Regions from separate parts of the Pseudoalteromonas sp. J2K-J979 genome, predicted to be linked through region 1. Evidence: predicted binding sites of a transcription regulator. Region 1 holds the regulator's gene; each other region holds the start of a gene.

Region 1 (4,203 bases):
TCCACACAGCGCGTGCGAACCATTTTAACGCCATCTGAAAAGGACAAAAAATGACCACACTCAACGCCAAACAACTTGCCAAAAGTTATAATGGCCGCCAAGTGGTCAAAAACGTAGGACTGAGCGTAAAAGCTGGCAGCATTGTTGGATTACTTGGCCCTAATGGAGCAGGAAAAACCACCACATTTTATATGATCGTTGGTTTGGTCCCTAGTGATAAAGGCTTGATTACCATTGATGAGGAAGATATCACTTTACTTCCCATGCATAGCCGAGCCAGAATGGGCATAGGTTATTTGCCACAAGAGTCCTCTATTTTCAGAAAGTTAACTGTTTATCAAAACATTATGGCTATTCTAGAAACACGCAAAGAACTCAAAAAAGCGCAGCGAGAAGAGCAACTCGATAATCTACTAGAAGAATTTAATATCTGTCATATTCGAGATAGCCAAGGCATGGCTTTATCGGGTGGTGAACGCCGTCGTGTAGAAATTGCTCGTGCGTTAGCCGCAAACCCTAAATTTATCTTGCTTGATGAGCCTTTTGCTGGTGTTGATCCAATATCAGTGATAGATATAAAAAAAATAATTCGCCACTTAAAAAACCGTGGCATTGGTGTGTTGATAACTGACCATAACGTAAGGGAAACTTTAGATGTTTGTGAAACTGCTTACATAGTTTCACATGGCGAACTAATCGCAACAGGCACACCTAAAGAGGTACTTGAAGATCAAAAAGTACGTGATGTTTACCTAGGTGAACAATTCAAGCTATAGTTAATTAACTTCATAACTAAGTGCCATTTATTTTAATAACCAAAAGGATTGTTAGACGTAAATGAGGCAATCATTACAACTTCGTCTTGGGCAACAACTTACAATGACCCCACAGTTACAGCAGGCAATTCGCTTGCTGCAACTGAGTACTTTAGATTTACAACAAGAAATTCAAGAGGCACTTGATAGCAACCCGCTGCTTGAAGTTGAAGAAGCAGAATATGGCAATGATAATAACAACGATGCCAACGACTCCCAAAAAGAATCCACTGACGATCACGAGCATACCGCTGAAGTTGAAATAGAGTCATCAGATGCACTCAATAAAGATTCCCTCACTGACGAACTTCCTATGGATGTTGGCTGGGATGAATATGTCAGCGCAGGACCATCGACTTCGTCCTCAGGCCCAGCACCCGATAATGACACCCTTTATCAGGGTAGCACCTCTGAGTCATTACAAGATTATCTAATGTGGCAGCTGCGATTGACACCATTTAGCCCCACAGATGAAGCCATCGCCACGGCTATTGTCGAAGCCATCAATGAACAAGGTTACTTAACCTTATCAACCGAAGACATTTGTGACAGTATTGGCGAAGGCAGTGATGGTTTAGCGGTTGAGCTAGATGAAGTCGAGGCAGTATTAAAGCGTATTCAAGTCTTTGATCCTATCGGCATCGCTGCGCGGGACTTTCCTGAATGCCTACTGATCCAACTTAATCAATTTGATAAAAATACACCTTGGTTGGCACAAACAAAAGACATTGTAAAAGAACATATTGAACTTTTAGCTTCTCGTGACTATCGAACCTTAATGAAGAAAACCAAACTTAAGGAAAACGAGCTAAAAGAAGTCATGGCACTCATCCATAGCCTGAATCCTAAACCCGCTGACAGCATCAATACAGAACAGCCTGAGTATGTTATACCTGATGTATCAGTAAAAAAAATAAAAGGCCGCTGGGTAGTTGAGCTGAATTCGGAAAGCATGCCTAAGATTAGAGTTAATGATCAGTATGCCGCTATGAGCCGCTCAGTAAAATCCAGCGAAGATAGTCAATTTATTCGCTCACATTTACAAGAAGCAAAATGGTTTATTAAGAGTTTAGAAAGCCGAAATGACACGCTTTTAAAAGTATCTAATTGCATCGTTCAGCAACAACAAGCCTTTTTTGAGCATGGGGATGAAGCAATGAAACCTATGGTACTCAATGATGTTGCTGAAATGGTCGAGATGCATGAGTCAACCATCTCACGTGTGACGACTCAGAAATTTATGCATACCCCACGGGGCATATATGAATTGAAATTTTTCTTTTCAAGCCATGTCAGTACAGAAAATGGCGGTGAATGCTCATCAACAGCTATTCGAGCATTAATTAAAAAGCTAATCGCTGCAGAAAATCAGGCTAAACCTTTGAGTGATAGTAAAATTGCAGATATATTGGCAGAGCAAGGAATACAAGTGGCGAGACGCACGATAGCAAAATATCGTGAATCTCTCTCTATCCCCCCGTCAAATCAGAGAAAACGTTTGATCTGAGACGTAAAATAGAAGGAAAATGCTTATGCAACTTAATTTAACTGGTCGTCACGTAGAAATCACCGAGCCATTAAGAGACTATGTCACTAACAAATTTGCTAAGCTCGAAAGGCACTTTGATCATATCAATAACGTGCACGTTATTTTGGATATCGAAAAGCTAGTCCAAAAAGCAGAGGCCACACTCCATGTCACCGGTGGTGAATTATTTGCAACATCAGAGCATCAAGATATGTATGCGGCAATCGATGGCTTGATTGATAAACTAGATCGCCAAGTAATTAAACACAAAGAGAAACTTTCACGCCATTAATCATGAAACTAAATTCTTTTATTTCAAAGGACTGCACCAAAGCTGCAGTCCTTTTTCATAGCAAAAAGCGAATTTTAGAGCACATCAGTACTCTTGCTCACCAGCAACGACCTGACCTTTCTGAACAAGAGATTCTTGGCGCACTTCTAAATCGTGAAAAACTTGGAAGCACAGGAATAGGGCGTGGTATCGCAATACCCCATGGTCGACTCGCAGGATTAGATAAAAGCCTCGCTATTTTAATCGTCAATCAAGAAGCTATCGAGTTTGATGCGATTGATAATAAACCTGTCGATATTTTTGTAGCACTGCTCGTACCTGAAGATGAATGTCAAGCTCACCTACAGACGCTTGCAGCAATTGCTGATAAACTAAAGGACAAGCTATTTTGCAAACAATTACGTAATGCGACGTGCGATGAAGAGCTCTACGCCATTATCGATGCTGCGTAATCATCAAGGAGATGTACCGTGCAACTTATTATTATTAGTGGCCGCTCAGGATCGGGAAAATCCGTAGCATTAAGAGTTTTAGAAGATCTTGGCTACTATGCTGTCGATAATATTCCCGTCAATTTACTGCCCTCTTTAGTACGCAGCGTGTCAGATAGTTACGATAAAATAGCCGTAAGCATTGATGTACGTAACCTGCCCAAAGAGCAACAAGAGTTCAATGAAATTCTCGAATATTTACCTGAGTTTGCCAAACCATCATTATTTTATCTAGATAGTGACGATCAGACATTAATCCGACGTTTTTCAGAAACAAGACGCCTGCATCCACTTTCAATCAATGCTCAACCACTTGATTCAGCCATCAAACAAGAGAAAATGCTACTTGATGTTGTCGCCAGCCGTGCCGACATCATTATTGACACCTCTGATTTAAGCGTACATCAACTCGCTGAGTCCATTCGCGAGCGTGTTTTAGGCAAAAAAGACAATCAACTTATTATCACGTTTGAGTCATTTGGCTTTAAACATGGCATTCCTAAAAATGCAGATTATGTGTTTGATGCACGGTTTTTGCCAAACCCACACTGGGAGCCAGAGTTAAAGCCATTAAATGGTTTAGATCAACCCGTTAAAGACTATTTGGCCAGCCACAGCATAGTGCAAAAATTCACATGGCAAATCCAAACCTTTTTACAAACTTGGTTGCCTCATCTAGAGCGTAATAATCGCAGCTATCTGACCATTGCAATTGGTTGCACAGGTGGCCAACATCGTTCAGTCTATCTAGCTCAAACTCTAGCCGACAGCTTTTGTCGCAGCCATAAGAATGTAAAAGTCCATCACCGTGAGCAAGAGAAATAAGATGCGCTGCGAAGATACATTTTTGATTCAAAATAAGTTAGGTTTACATGCCAGAGCAGCCACAGCATTAGCTCAACTGGCACTGAGCTTTGACGCTAATATCACCTTACAGCAAGATACTAAAACCGCCGAAGCGGACAGCGTACTTGCATTAATGTTGCTCGAAAGCAGCCAAGGAAAAGAAGTTAAAGTCACTTGTGATGGACCTGATGCTGAGCTAGCTTTAATTGCTATCGGCGCATTAATTGCTGA
Region 2 (4,203 bases), 620 kb from region 1:
CTGACATCTCCTGAGTTTGATGTGCTTCACTTAGCGAATTTTGTAGCCGCTCAGCAAGCCCAGGTTCAATGCCAGCACCCTCGTCACCTGCATTTTGAAGTGACTGATGCAACATCTGTTCCAACTCAGGCGCCAATGTTATGACAGGGATTTCAGGGGTGGCGCCAACTATATCTTGAACAATCAACCTACGCAGTGAAATACGCACTGCTGCGGTTAAAACATCTGCATCTTGGCTACGGGGCCCATACTCAACTAAAGTTTGCACAATCGAACGCATATCTCGAATAGGCACACCTTCATTCAAGAGGTTTTGCAGAACTTTTACAATCGTCGTTAAATGAAGTACATCTGGAACAAGTCCTTCCACTAAACGAGGGTGACTCTTAGTTAACATATCAAGGAGATTTTGTACTTCTTCATGACCTAGCAGCAACGAAGCATTATTATGCAGTAGTTGACTGATGTGAGTGGCAACCACTGTGGCCGCATCAACCACAGTGTATCCTAGTGATTGCGCCTCATCTTTTTGGCTAGGGCCTATCCAAACAGCTTCAAGGCCAAAAGCGGGATCTTTTGTTGGTGTGCCATCAATTGGTCCAAAAACCTGACCTGGGTTAATGGCCAGTTCATTACCATGTTTGAGTTCCCCTTCGCCAACAGCAACTCCCATGAGCGTAATCCGATAAGCATTGGGGTCTAACTCTAAATTATCACGGATATGCACTGGCGGGACTAAAAACCCGAGTTCTTGAGAGAGCTTTTTACGTACTCCCTTGATTCTACTTAGGAGCTCACCACCTTGAGCCTGATCAACTAGTGGGATCAAACGGTAACCTACTTCTAAGCCAATCACATCAACCTGTGAAACATCATCCCAACTCAGCTCTTTTTGTTCTTGTGCTGGAGCCGCAGTGACACCAGTACTGGGTTGCAATTCGCCTTTTTCTATAGCTTCTTTTTCTTTAATGGCCTGTTGCTGAGCATAAAATGCACCATACCCCATAAGTGCACCTAATGATAAAAATGCGAAGTGCGGCATGCCAGGTACTAAGCCCATCACAATTAAAATACCTGAGGTAATAAATAATGGCTTTTCATTCCCTAATTGTTTCTTTACTTGGTCGCCCATATTTTGTGATTCATTTTGACGAGTCACAATAATCGCAGTACCTATTGAAAGTAATAAAGAGGGGATTTGTGCGACCAAGCCATCACCGATGGTCAATAAAGTGTACACTTCCATCGCTACACTAAATGGTAAGTCATGTTGAATCATACCAATAAATAAGCCACCGGTAATATTGATTACCAGGATGACTATCCCGGCGATGGCATCACCTTTAACAAATTTACTAGCACCATCCATTGAGCCGTAAAAGTCAGCCTCTCGAGTTACCTCATTTCGGCGCTCTCGTGCTTGCTCTGCTGTAATAAAACCCGCATTTAAGTCAGCATCAATCGCCATCTGTTTACCCGGCATTGCATCAAGGGTAAATCGAGCGGTCACTTCTGAAATCCGGCCCGCACCTTTTGTGATAACCACAAAATTAATGATGATCAATATAAGAAATACCACAAAACCGACAACATAATTACCACCCATGACTACCGAACCAAATGCCTCAATTACTTGACCTGCGGCATCTCCTCCATTATGGCCTTCGAGTAAAACGACACGAGTACTGGCAACATTTAGAGCTAAACGAAGGATCGTTGCGATTAACAAAATAGCAGGAAAAGCACCAAAATCGAGAGGTTTCATGGTGTACACAGTAACGAGCAATACAACCAGTGCCAAAGCAATATTAAATGAAAACAACGCATCAAGCAGCATTGGAGGCATAGGCAATACGACCATCGCCAACGCCGCAAGTACTAAAATAGGCGTCCCAACCCCTTTTAAGTACTCCATTTTATCTTTATTGATTTGTGTTAATACAGCCTGAAGGTTCATACACAACTAATTTCAAAAAATTGACACTGAGTGAGTAAAAGCAAAATACATTCCAGTTATTAACTTTGAGAAAACAATAAAAATAGTTTTTAAAAATCAGCTTGTTAGTACTTTAACTCATCTGGGATTGGTAGCTTTGAAGACGGTTTATTCGGTCGTTTTCCACGTCCTTTATTAAATTGCTTAAGTTGATACACGTACGCTAAAATTTGCGCTACAGCAATAAACAACTGATCAGGAATTTGTTGTCCAACCTCTGTTGTGTGAAATAAAGAGCGCGCTAACATCGGAGATTCAAGTACTGGTACATCATGCGCTTGACCGATTTTTCTAATCTGCAGCGCAATTTCATCAATACCTTTTGCCAACACTATCGGAGCCCCTGCTTTTTCTGTGTCATATTTAAGCGCTACAGAATAATGAGTCGGGTTTGTAACAATGACATCGGCGTCTGGTACGTCTTGCATCATGCGCCGCTGCGACATTTCTCTCTGCGTACGCCTGATCCGCGCCTTGATTTGAGGATCACCTTCTGAATTTTTATATTCATCTTTCACTTCTTGCAGCGTCATTTTCAGTTGTTTATTGTGATTCCACTTTTGAAATGGCGCATCGACTAAAGCAACAATAACCAAAGTACAAGAGAGTGCTAAAAACATCCAACCGAGAATTTTCAATGCATGCTCGATATTACCGGGCATGGTTTCTAAACTAAGGTGCAAAATCTCATAAAAATACATTTTTATAAGCAAGACAGCCGTAAAAGCGACCAGTAAAAACTTGAGTAATCCTTTCACTAGTTCAATAACGGCCTGCGGACCAAACATCCGCTTGAAACCTTGATAAGGTGAGAGTTTATTTGCTTTGGGTGCAGCGGCTGACCAACTAAAATTAAAGCCACCTAAAAACGTATTCCCAATGAAGGCTGCAACTAAAATAACTAACACAAACATCGTCATACCAAACCAAAGTTCTTTGCCAATATCTCCCCAAACAGCGAACATCTTCGTGGTATCAAAAGCTTCATTGCGATTTAAGTTAAGCATCCTCGCCATCACTCGGTGTAAGCCTGCTCCTATGGTTGGCCCATAAATCAACAGCGACACCGCCGACATGATTAAAACCACAGCAGTGCCTGTTTCTTTCGAACGCGCTATCTGACCTTTCTTACGGGCATCACTGAGCTTTTTTTCCGTGGGTTCTTCGGTTTTTTCTTGATCTGAGCCTTCAGCCATTCTTTAACCTTAGCTTTTAAGGGCCACAGCCCGACACTTTACACATTAATTCAAGCATACGTTGCCATTGAAACTCGAATTGAACAACAAAGTTACCCATCGTAGCCCAAATTATGACTAACCCCATCATTAACGTAAATGGAAAACCAATAGAGAAAATATTTAACTGAGGTGCTGCCCGTGTCATCACACCAAATGAAATACTAGTAATCAACATTGCAGTCAACGGCGCTAAAGACAGCACTAACGCTGTCGCAAATAACCACCCCCCCCAAAGGGCCACCTCACGAAAGTTTTCTGGATCCCACCATGTTCCATCAATGGGCAGCGCAGTAAAACTATGAATCAACATTTGCATCATAATCAAATGGCCGTCGTACACCCAAAATAACAGCGAAGCTAAAATCAAATAAAATTGTCCTACAGCAGGCACATTTTGCCCATTGGTTGGGTCGATTATTGATGCAAAACCAAGGCCCGTTTGCATGGCCAGTATTTGTCCTGCTAACACAAAAGTGTTAAGCATTAATACCGATGCAAAGCCCATAGCAACACCAATCAAAATCTGCTGTAAAACCACTAAGACCATTTCAAACGAAAATAAATTAGTAAATGGAACAGGTGGCAACATTGGCACAGCAATAAAGGTTATTGCCACGGCTAAGCCGGTTTTGATACGTGTAGGAACGGTTCTCACACCGATACCCGCCATAACCATCAGCATTGACGATATCCGGGCGAGTGGTAATAAAAAATCCGCTAACCACTGCATTATGATTGATAGCGGAAACTCCATTAACCAACCACTTCAGGTATTTGCAGCACTAAACCAGTGAAGAAATCCATCAGCTCTTGTGTCAGCCAATGACCTCCAATAATCAACGCCAGAAGCGTAACGATCAGACGGGGTAAAAAGCTGAGGGTCTGCTCATTAATTGAAGTCGCAGCTTGAAATATTGACACAATCAAACCCACAATCAAGCTAGGTACGATGATCGCTGCCACTATTTT
Region 3 (4,203 bases), 600 kb from region 1:
CAAACTCAGGTACCTTTGGCCCTTGTGTCAAGAAATCAGAATGTAATACAGCAAGGACTTCATCGATATCAGCTTGATTAATATCCTGTCTTCCATAAGGGATCATGACATCGCCTTATTATTAAATTCTTCGATCTCCTCAACTTTAAGGTAATGAGGGTTGGTTAAAGAGTTATATTCAAACCCTTCAGGTACTAATACCGCTTTTTCACCAATTGCATTGATTGTAAAATCATTATTACGTGAACTAAAACTGATACTGGGTGCAATTACAAAATGATCCGCATATTCATACGTTTGGTAGGAAAGCTCAGCAGGGCACATAACTTCATGAAGCTTTTCACCAGGACGAATACCTACTTCTTTTTGTGGCAATGATGGTGCCATTGATGTGGCAAGATCGGTAATTTTTAGAGTTGGTATTTTAGGAACGAAAATTTCACCACCTGACATTCTTGCAAAGTTTTTAAGAACAAAATCAACGCCATCTTGTAAGCTAATCCAAAAGCGGGTCATGTCTTTATGAGTGATAGGTAAGTGATCTGAACCGGCGTTAATTAAATTTTCGAAAAATGGGATCACCGATCCTCGAGAGCATACAACATTGCCATATCTGACTACTGCAAATGTTGTTTTATGACCACCAGAAATGTTATTCGCAGCTACAAATAATTTATCGGAAGCTAATTTGGTGGCGCCATATAAATTAATTGGATTGGCAGCTTTATCTGTCGATAGAGCGATGACTTTTTCTACGTCATTATCGAGTGCAGCATCAATCACGTTTTCTGCACCATTTATATTTGTTTTGATACACTCCATAGGGTTGTATTCAGCTGCTGGTACTTGTTTTAAGGCTGCTGCATGAATAACAAAATCAACACCTCTCATTGCGCGCGTTAACCTTGCCTTATCTCTCACATCACCAATAAAATAGCGCATACAGTCATGGTTAAAGACTTGCTGCATTTCAAATTGTTTTAGTTCATCTCGAGAGAAAATAATTATTTTCTTGGGCGTGTATCTTTTCAGCAGAGTTTCGACGTATTTTTTACCGAACGATCCAGTACCACCAGTAATAAGTATTGTTTTATTGTCGAACATGTTGGGCCTTCATGAGAATGAATAAATATTTACTTATATATTAGCTAAGTAAGTGAAAAATATAAAAAGATTTACCTCATAAATTAGAGTATTTTTTTAATGCCTTTTTGTCTTTGTTCATTTTAACGATTTTAAGTTTGATATTTGCCAGCTCGGATTCATACTGTGTGCGTATCATTTCAAATTCTTCAATCAGTCTTGAAAATTCATCGATGTCAGATAAACGTCCCGATTCTGCCAACTTGATGCATTGCTCAAATACTGTTCTCAAGGTTTTTTGGAGAGGTTCTGCATCCTCATAGTTTTTTTGCTCTAATACTGTTATGAGTCGCTGATTCAGCTCTGCAATTGTTGCCAATAATGCGTCACCCGATAATGACGTTAGATCATTATTCTTGTGCATATTGCACTTCTGAAGTGGGCTGTATTTGTCTCATTTCTTTGGGGATTGCATCCCATCCACTTTTAATTTCAGCGAAGATGTTGATGACCTCTGTAATTTTATCTTTTGAATTTTCAAAGTTTGCTTCAACTAACTTAGTTTGTGTAAATTCATATAAACGGAATAGATTGATTGAAATATCCCCGCCATTTTCCATATCTAAACTGTCTTGAAGTGCACCAATTAATGTAATGCTTTCACTCACAGAGATCCCTTTTTTTTCTATTTCTTTTCTATCTATATAGGCTTTGGCTGCTGTGAGTTTCCCAATAATATTGGATAATACAATTTGAATTAACTCATATGGTTCAGCATTCTCAGCGCTGTTGATTTTCATTGATTTATATTTCTGAATCGAAAGTCGAGACATAGGACACCCGTATAATTTAATGCGATAAAATAGTTAAGCAAAGTTCATACCATTAATATGTCCTCTACCCATTGTTACCCTTTTTATCTGCCAATCTAGACTGAACTTTAACAAAAGTGGTGATTAAAACAAATTCACTAAAAATATTACTTAAGCGCTCAAGTTTTATTCAATTGAACCGATATAGGACTGTATTAACATCAGAATAAAGGCTGATCGTCTTGAGGATAGTAACCAATATTGCATCAATAAATAGCCAAAGAGTGCTTAGCAATGCAAGCTCTGCGGTGAATAATGCAATGGAAAAACTATCATCAGGGTTAAGAATCAACTCAGCGAAAGACGATGCGGCAGGGCTTCAAATATCCACGAAACTTTCAACTCAAATTAATGGGTTAACCGTTGCTAAACGAAATGCGAATGATGGTATTTCTATGTTGCAAGTTGCAGAAGGTGCACAACAAGAAATTACCAACGCATTGCAACGTATGCGCGAGCTTGCTATTCAAGCCTCAAATGCGACCTACAGCAAATCTGATCGCAAGGCTTTAAACCAAGAGTTTATTCAATTAAAAGATGAAATCGATCATATTAATGAAGACACGCGTTTTGGCGATAAAAATCTGTTCCAAACTTCAAGTGGCAGTTTGATTGATACTGTCGAAAGGGATATGGCCAAAGCACTGCAAAAAACATGGTTATCAGAATCTGAAGACATCATAAAAAAACAATTTGGAATAATTGGAAGTGGGTCACTAAAAATTGATCTCGAGCATTTAGATGGTGATGGCGGCACTGCAGCGTATGTCAAACCCGGTTACCTTGGTGGCAAGGCAGTGCAAATGGTTATGGTGATTGATAAAGATGACTTCCCTGATTCGGCGTCAATTCATGATGATTCGAGCTTAGCACTGAACGAAACAATTCTGCATGAAATGGTGCATGCCACTATGGCTGCAAACTTCGATTTAACAAATTTGCCCACGTGGTTTATAGAAGGGACGGCAGAATCAATTCGAGGTGCTGATGGCCGCTTAAAGACAGACAGTGCTAGCTTGGGTTTAGCAAATGTGATTAATGATGGCGCTGCAGGTGGCAACAACAGTTTGAATGACTTACAAGGTGTAACAGGTTTCTCGCCCTCTACAGGGGCTGAAATTGCGGCTGTTTACTCTGGTGGTTATATGGCTCTGCGTTACATGCATAGCAAGTTGGGTGACGATGGCTTGCAAACCATTATGTCAGAGCTTACAAAAGGACAATCGTTTGATGCTTCGCTTAATACCGCAGCCAGCGGGCAATGGGCAAATGAAGCTGCTTTTTTCACAGATATGATGACAACAGGAGATGATGCTGCTAACCCAGCAAAAACAAGATTGCAATTATATGTCGAAGCCGAAATGGATCTCACTAATTTAGACAATGGTGCGCTAGGAGGGCGAGATGCATCTCGGGGCGAAATTAGAGAAAATACGATGCAAGGGACAGGCAGTGGTCGCTTAGATGGGACAAAGGGATTTCGAGAATATTTAATTCTAAACGATAGTGACAGTACGATTGCTGATTTTGATGTCGGTGCGACTTACAACACCCCTTCAGGAGGCGAAATTTTACTCGAAGATTATGATGTTGGAGTAAAAGGAGCTGGAGGAGAATTTGTTACGTTACAAATTGGAGCAAATTCTCAGCAATTTATTGGGTTTACATTGGGATCATTTAATTCCAAGAATTTGGGGCTTGAACAAGCAGAGCTCATTGAGCAGCCGCAATTCGCGATTTTTGCAGTTGATGATGCCTTAGTGATTGTCGACAAACAGCGAGCTGTTTTGGGGGCGAGTATGAATAGGCTCGATAAAACGATTAATATTTTGGAAAATATTGTTGAAAACTCGTCCGCGAGTCGTGCTCGGATTAGAGATACCGATTTTGCCGCTCAGACAGCAGAATTAACTAAAATGCAGATAACTCAACAAGCTGCAACATCACTTCTTGCTCAAGCGAATCAGGTACCTCAATTGGCTTTGTCATTGCTTCAATAAACTGCTTATTTATCGTTTTTCTTTTCAGTATTTGGGCTATGCTTAGATAAATGGAGGGAACATCATGAAACCTATCTCTGCTAATATTTTTATCAACCCAACGGTTAATAAAATAGCTGCTAGCCAAGAAAAAATCTCATCAGGTGAGAAAATCAACAGCGCGAAAGATGATGCTGCAGGATTACAAATATCGAATAAGTTACTGACTCAATTAAACTCTCTGGAAAACCAAACCCGTAATGCTAACG
Region 4 (4,203 bases), 1.2 Mb from region 1:
GCTACAGAGTTAGTGCTTACAATCAAGCTGGGCAAGCTATTTCTGATGAAATGTGCGCTGAGGCATCTTCATCAGAAGCACCAATTGATCCAACCTTGCCACCTGTAGAAGGGGGGGGGATTGCAGCCGTTTCCTATGAGCTAATCTCTAAACCTGAAGCGATCGAATTATCAGGTAAGGAATTTTATAGTTTTAAAAGTGGTTATACATATAACTCAGAATATAGTAGTGAGGCTATTGATAACGTGGCTTTTGATATAAATAGTGGCTCATTGAAACGTTATGATAAAGACTTTTTTATCTTTAAGGATCATGGGAGTGAATTAGAAAATGGCTATGCTCACATGCCGTTTCATATTGATAATTCACTAGAGTTTACACTTACAGGAAATGGAGCTTCTCAGACGGCAACACTTTATATGATGGCAGGTGTTTGGGATTCTGAAGTGACAAGTTTTAGTGTGACTGCTGGCTCAGAAACAACGAAAATAGAGATACCGAAAGGGTATCGGTGGTATTACGTGGCCGTGCAATTTGAATATAAAGAAACGGTCACAGTTAAAGTTAATCCAGATACTTCAGTTGGTGGTTATAGTAGTGTAATGTTTGCTGGAATTGTTTTAAATAACGAATCTAGTGGTGCCACTGCACCAGATTACTCATATGCTTCTCTTCAATCAGTCGATTTGTTAACTAATAAAGTGATTAGCATCGAAGGGTCTAAATACGTAACAGCTTCAGGTCATGTATTAAATGAATCCGACTCATTAGCTCAAGTTAATTCAATTAACTATGAAGGAGAAGGAAAGCTAAGAAATAGTTACTTTAGCATACAAAGTGGTGATGAAATATCAGCTCTAGAGCATTGGAGTATGGACTGGAATGTCGAGAATGAAACATCAATCCAACTTTCTAGTGAATTAAATCAAGTAAATTTTGCTAGTGTATATATTTTTGCTGGAGCCTATTCAGATAATTCAGGTTCATTCACCGTGAGTATTAATGGAGTAGATGAATTGATTGAGTTACCGAAAAACAATAGGTGGTACTATATAAAGCTCGATGTTGAATTTGAAGGAAATGCAGAGATTTTAATAAAACCAGTTGGAAATATTGAAGGTTATAGTCAAGTTGCATTTGCAGGAATTGCTTTACAGTAATGAATTTGAATAAAAAAAACCCGCTAAAAGCGGGTTTTTTTATTGCTTACTAAGGTTCGGTTTAAGCTTTTTTGTTACGACGAGCCGCGCCAAAACCAACTAAACCAAGACCTAATAAAGCGATAGTCGCTGGCTCAGGAATAGTCGAAGAAGAAAAGCTAAATTTTCCACCTTGACCTAAACCATTAAATCCTTGAGTTGAGAAGCTCCACTGACCTGAAGTTGATTCATAACCATTACCGTGGATCATACCTGAACCTTGAATAATGGCATAGTCAGCTTTCCCGTTATTATCAAAGTCAACCTCTTTATTAACTAAGATATCCAGTAGATCAAAACTAAAACCAGCCACTGTCCACAATTGAGTTGTAGGCGTAGCTACAACAAAAGGATCTATAAAGTCAACCGTTTGACCGATAGCGCTAGAGAATGAACCTGATGTTGTTGAAGCTTCAACTTGCGGATTAAAAAAGTCAATTTCAGTAATTGAGCCACCGCTAAGTTTTACAATAGCACCACCTGTGAAGTCAATTTGACCCGTAATGGCTTGCAAAGGCGTTGAAACTGGGTTTGCAAATGCAGAAGAGGCAAATAGTAAAGTTGCAGAAGCTGCGATTGTAGTAAATAAGTTTTTCATTTAATTCCCTTAAAGTACGTCTAGATTAATTTCCCCCTGTACAAGCAATACCTGTGCCAACTTTTAGTGTGTTGTTTTTTATGGGTTTTTTTATGTTATTTAATGAGGGTGTAAGTTTGTTCGACATTTTCGATACACATTTTTAATGTCGAGTTCATGATAAAGGGTAAAAAAGAACAGAATAAAAGCAGATATTTCTTACCCTATATTATTCTAGGTTTTATTTATACCTGTTTAGGATTGCGTCTTATAGCTCCAAAACCAATTAATCCAATCCCGAATAATGCGATAGTGGCGGGCTCAGGTATTGTTGATGAAGAAAAACTGAACTTACCACCTTCACCTAATTTATAACCTTGAGTAGAAAAGCTCCATTGTCCTTCAGTTGAGTTATATCCTGTACCATTTATGGTTCCTGTTCCTTGAATAAATGCATAATCTATATTTCCATCATTATTAAAATCGACAACTTGATTGGAAACAATGTTCAATAAATCAAAAGAGAATACACCCACACTCCATAACTGTGAAGTTGGGGCTGAGACAGAAAATGGATCGATAAAGCTTACTGCTTGACCTATGGTACTTAGAAAAGATCCGGAAGTGGTTGAACCCTCAACGGTTGGTGTTATGAAATCAATCTCAGTTATAGAACCGTTGTGTAGGGTAATAAAAGCTCCTCCAGTAAAATCAATTTGACCTGTTATATCCTGAAGAGGAGTAGAGAGTGGGCTTGCAAATGCACTTGCAGAGAGTAGTCCTGTAATACAGGTAATCGCTTTAGTTAAATTTTTCATGTTATTCCTTTATTAAAAATTAAACATTAAGTTGATGCCCTAACTTCCTAGGCATATTTTTATTTGCATATAACAAGCCAGTAATTTATATGTATATAAAACAATCAACTGTGGTATTTAATTGCAATTACGCCTTATTTTTGTATGTTTTTTCGACAATATTAATTTGGGAAGTTAAACAAGCCGGAAAATGAGGCTGCCATAGTATGAAAAACTATTTAACTTGTTGATAAAATTTAAATAATTGCTTAATTCTTCAGTGTTTATTATTTTTGGTGGCTTGTGGTCAAAAATTTTATTCACTATAGTGCGGAATCACTTTTAATAGGTGTAAGGGTGAATTTATATTTTTAACATTTAAATTCAAGTGGTTAGTGTTTGTCTTTATCTTTAGTGTGATATTTATTTTATGCTTCTTTTTAATAGGAAGAATTTTGAGAATAAATGGAGTGGATAAAAATGTATAAAAAAATACTCTATATTTTTTATGTTCTTAGCTTACTTTTTGCTTTCAATTTATTGGCGGCTATAAACTTAGTTTGGAAAGATAACTCTGAAAATGAAAGTGGATTTATTGTCCAAAAAAAAGCAATAGATGAGGAGTTGAACAAGTATAAAACAATAGCTGTTTTACCTCAGGGTTCAGAGAGCTATCTCGATCAAGAGGTAACAGAATCAGGTAGTTACTGTTATAAAGTGGGTGTTTTTAACGCCGCAGGCCAAGTGTTTTCTCCACAGTCTTGTATCGATCTTGTAACGCCAGGAAGCCCAGAACCAGAATCACCAGAAGTCCGATTTTCGCACCAGTTTATAACGAATGTCTCCAATGTCGAAATATTTAACAATTCACTTTATAGCTTTAAAAGTGGGCTTCCCTTTAATGATAATAATCCAGTTTCTTCAATCGATGACATTAATTTTATTATAAAAGAGGGGGCATTGACGATCCCAAACATTGAAGATTTTCAGTTTCTTTATGAAGGAAATGTTATTGCTGGTGGGTATGCTGCAGTGGAGTTTAGTCATAAAAATAGCTTGAGTTTTAAACTTAACTCCACAGGTAAAAGTCAATTAGCAACGTTATTCTTAAAAGCTGGAGTATGGACAGGGAAGGAAGTATCTCTCATCATCAAAAGTGATAGTCAAGAGTACAGAATTGTCATCCCTAAAGGGTATAAATGGCACGATATTGCGCTAGATATAGTCTTTAGCAAGAATGAATTTATATCAATCACTCAGTCGGATACTATAGCAGGGTACAGTGCTGTAATGTTTGCAGGCCTAATTGTACAAGCTAATCCTGAAGTAGAATCATCAGAATTTTCAGGTGTTAATTTTATGTCTAATGCACCTATTGATGTCGATAACTATGAATATGCTACAGCATTAAACATCAATAAAAATGAACATTTCAGCTCTGTAAATATCGACAGTATAGAAGTAAGTGGTGTAGGTAAAATTCGCACCGGCGGTTTTGGTTTTGTTGACTTAGGTGAGATTCAGCCTCGATGGTCTGCTAAGTGGGATCAGAATAATGAGGTTTCAATTCAACTATCAAGTCATGACTCTAAGTTGCATACTGCAGATGTTTATTTTAGAGCGGGTAGTT

Evidence for each region. The regulator sigma-54, encoded in region 1, starts transcription at its own class of promoters, with help from an activator protein. The targets are predictions, from matches to a motif close to GTTGGCACGNNNNTNGNNT.
Region 2: the regulator sigma-54 is predicted to act here: its motif matches at 1,996-2,014, upstream of flhA (flagellar biosynthesis protein FlhA).
Region 3: the regulator sigma-54 is predicted to act here: its motif matches at 1,952-1,970, upstream of fliS (flagellar export chaperone FliS).
Region 4: the regulator sigma-54 is predicted to act here: its motif matches at 1,840-1,858, upstream of AC3KVK_RS13180 (PEP-CTERM sorting domain-containing protein).

Annotation. Positions count from the first base shown of each region.
Region 1 covers NZ_CM200281.1:417,056-421,258, reverse strand. The annotation lists gene lptA (lipopolysaccharide transport periplasmic protein LptA) at 1-54, shown strand, start outside; gene lptB (LPS export ABC transporter ATP-binding protein) at 51-776, shown strand; gene AC3KVK_RS01980 (RNA polymerase factor sigma-54) at 838-2,322, shown strand; gene hpf (ribosome hibernation promoting factor) at 2,348-2,635, shown strand; gene ptsN (PTS IIA-like nitrogen regulatory protein PtsN) at 2,638-3,087, shown strand; gene rapZ (RNase adapter RapZ) at 3,106-3,951, shown strand; gene AC3KVK_RS01960 (HPr family phosphocarrier protein) at 3,953-4,203, shown strand, end outside.
Region 2 covers NZ_CM200281.1:1,041,935-1,046,137, reverse strand. The annotation lists gene flhA (flagellar biosynthesis protein FlhA) at 1-1,957, opposite strand, end outside; gene flhB (flagellar biosynthesis protein FlhB) at 2,062-3,192, opposite strand; gene fliR (flagellar biosynthetic protein FliR) at 3,209-3,988, opposite strand; gene fliQ (flagellar biosynthesis protein FliQ) at 3,988-4,203, opposite strand, start outside.
Region 3 covers NZ_CM200281.1:1,021,765-1,025,967, forward strand. The annotation lists gene pseC (UDP-4-amino-4,6-dideoxy-N-acetyl-beta-L-altrosamine transaminase) at 1-106, opposite strand, end outside; gene pseB (UDP-N-acetylglucosamine 4,6-dehydratase (inverting)) at 103-1,104, opposite strand; gene AC3KVK_RS04835 (hypothetical protein) at 1,181-1,507, opposite strand; gene fliS (flagellar export chaperone FliS) at 1,494-1,916, opposite strand; gene AC3KVK_RS04845 (flagellinolysin) at 2,138-3,955, shown strand; gene AC3KVK_RS04850 (flagellin) at 4,020-4,203, shown strand, end outside.
Region 4 covers NZ_CM200281.1:2,877,046-2,881,248, reverse strand. The annotation lists gene AC3KVK_RS13185 (hypothetical protein) at 1-1,160, shown strand, start outside; gene AC3KVK_RS13180 (PEP-CTERM sorting domain-containing protein) at 1,222-1,797, opposite strand; gene AC3KVK_RS13175 (PEP-CTERM sorting domain-containing protein) at 2,022-2,594, opposite strand; gene AC3KVK_RS13170 (hypothetical protein) at 3,054-4,203, shown strand, end outside.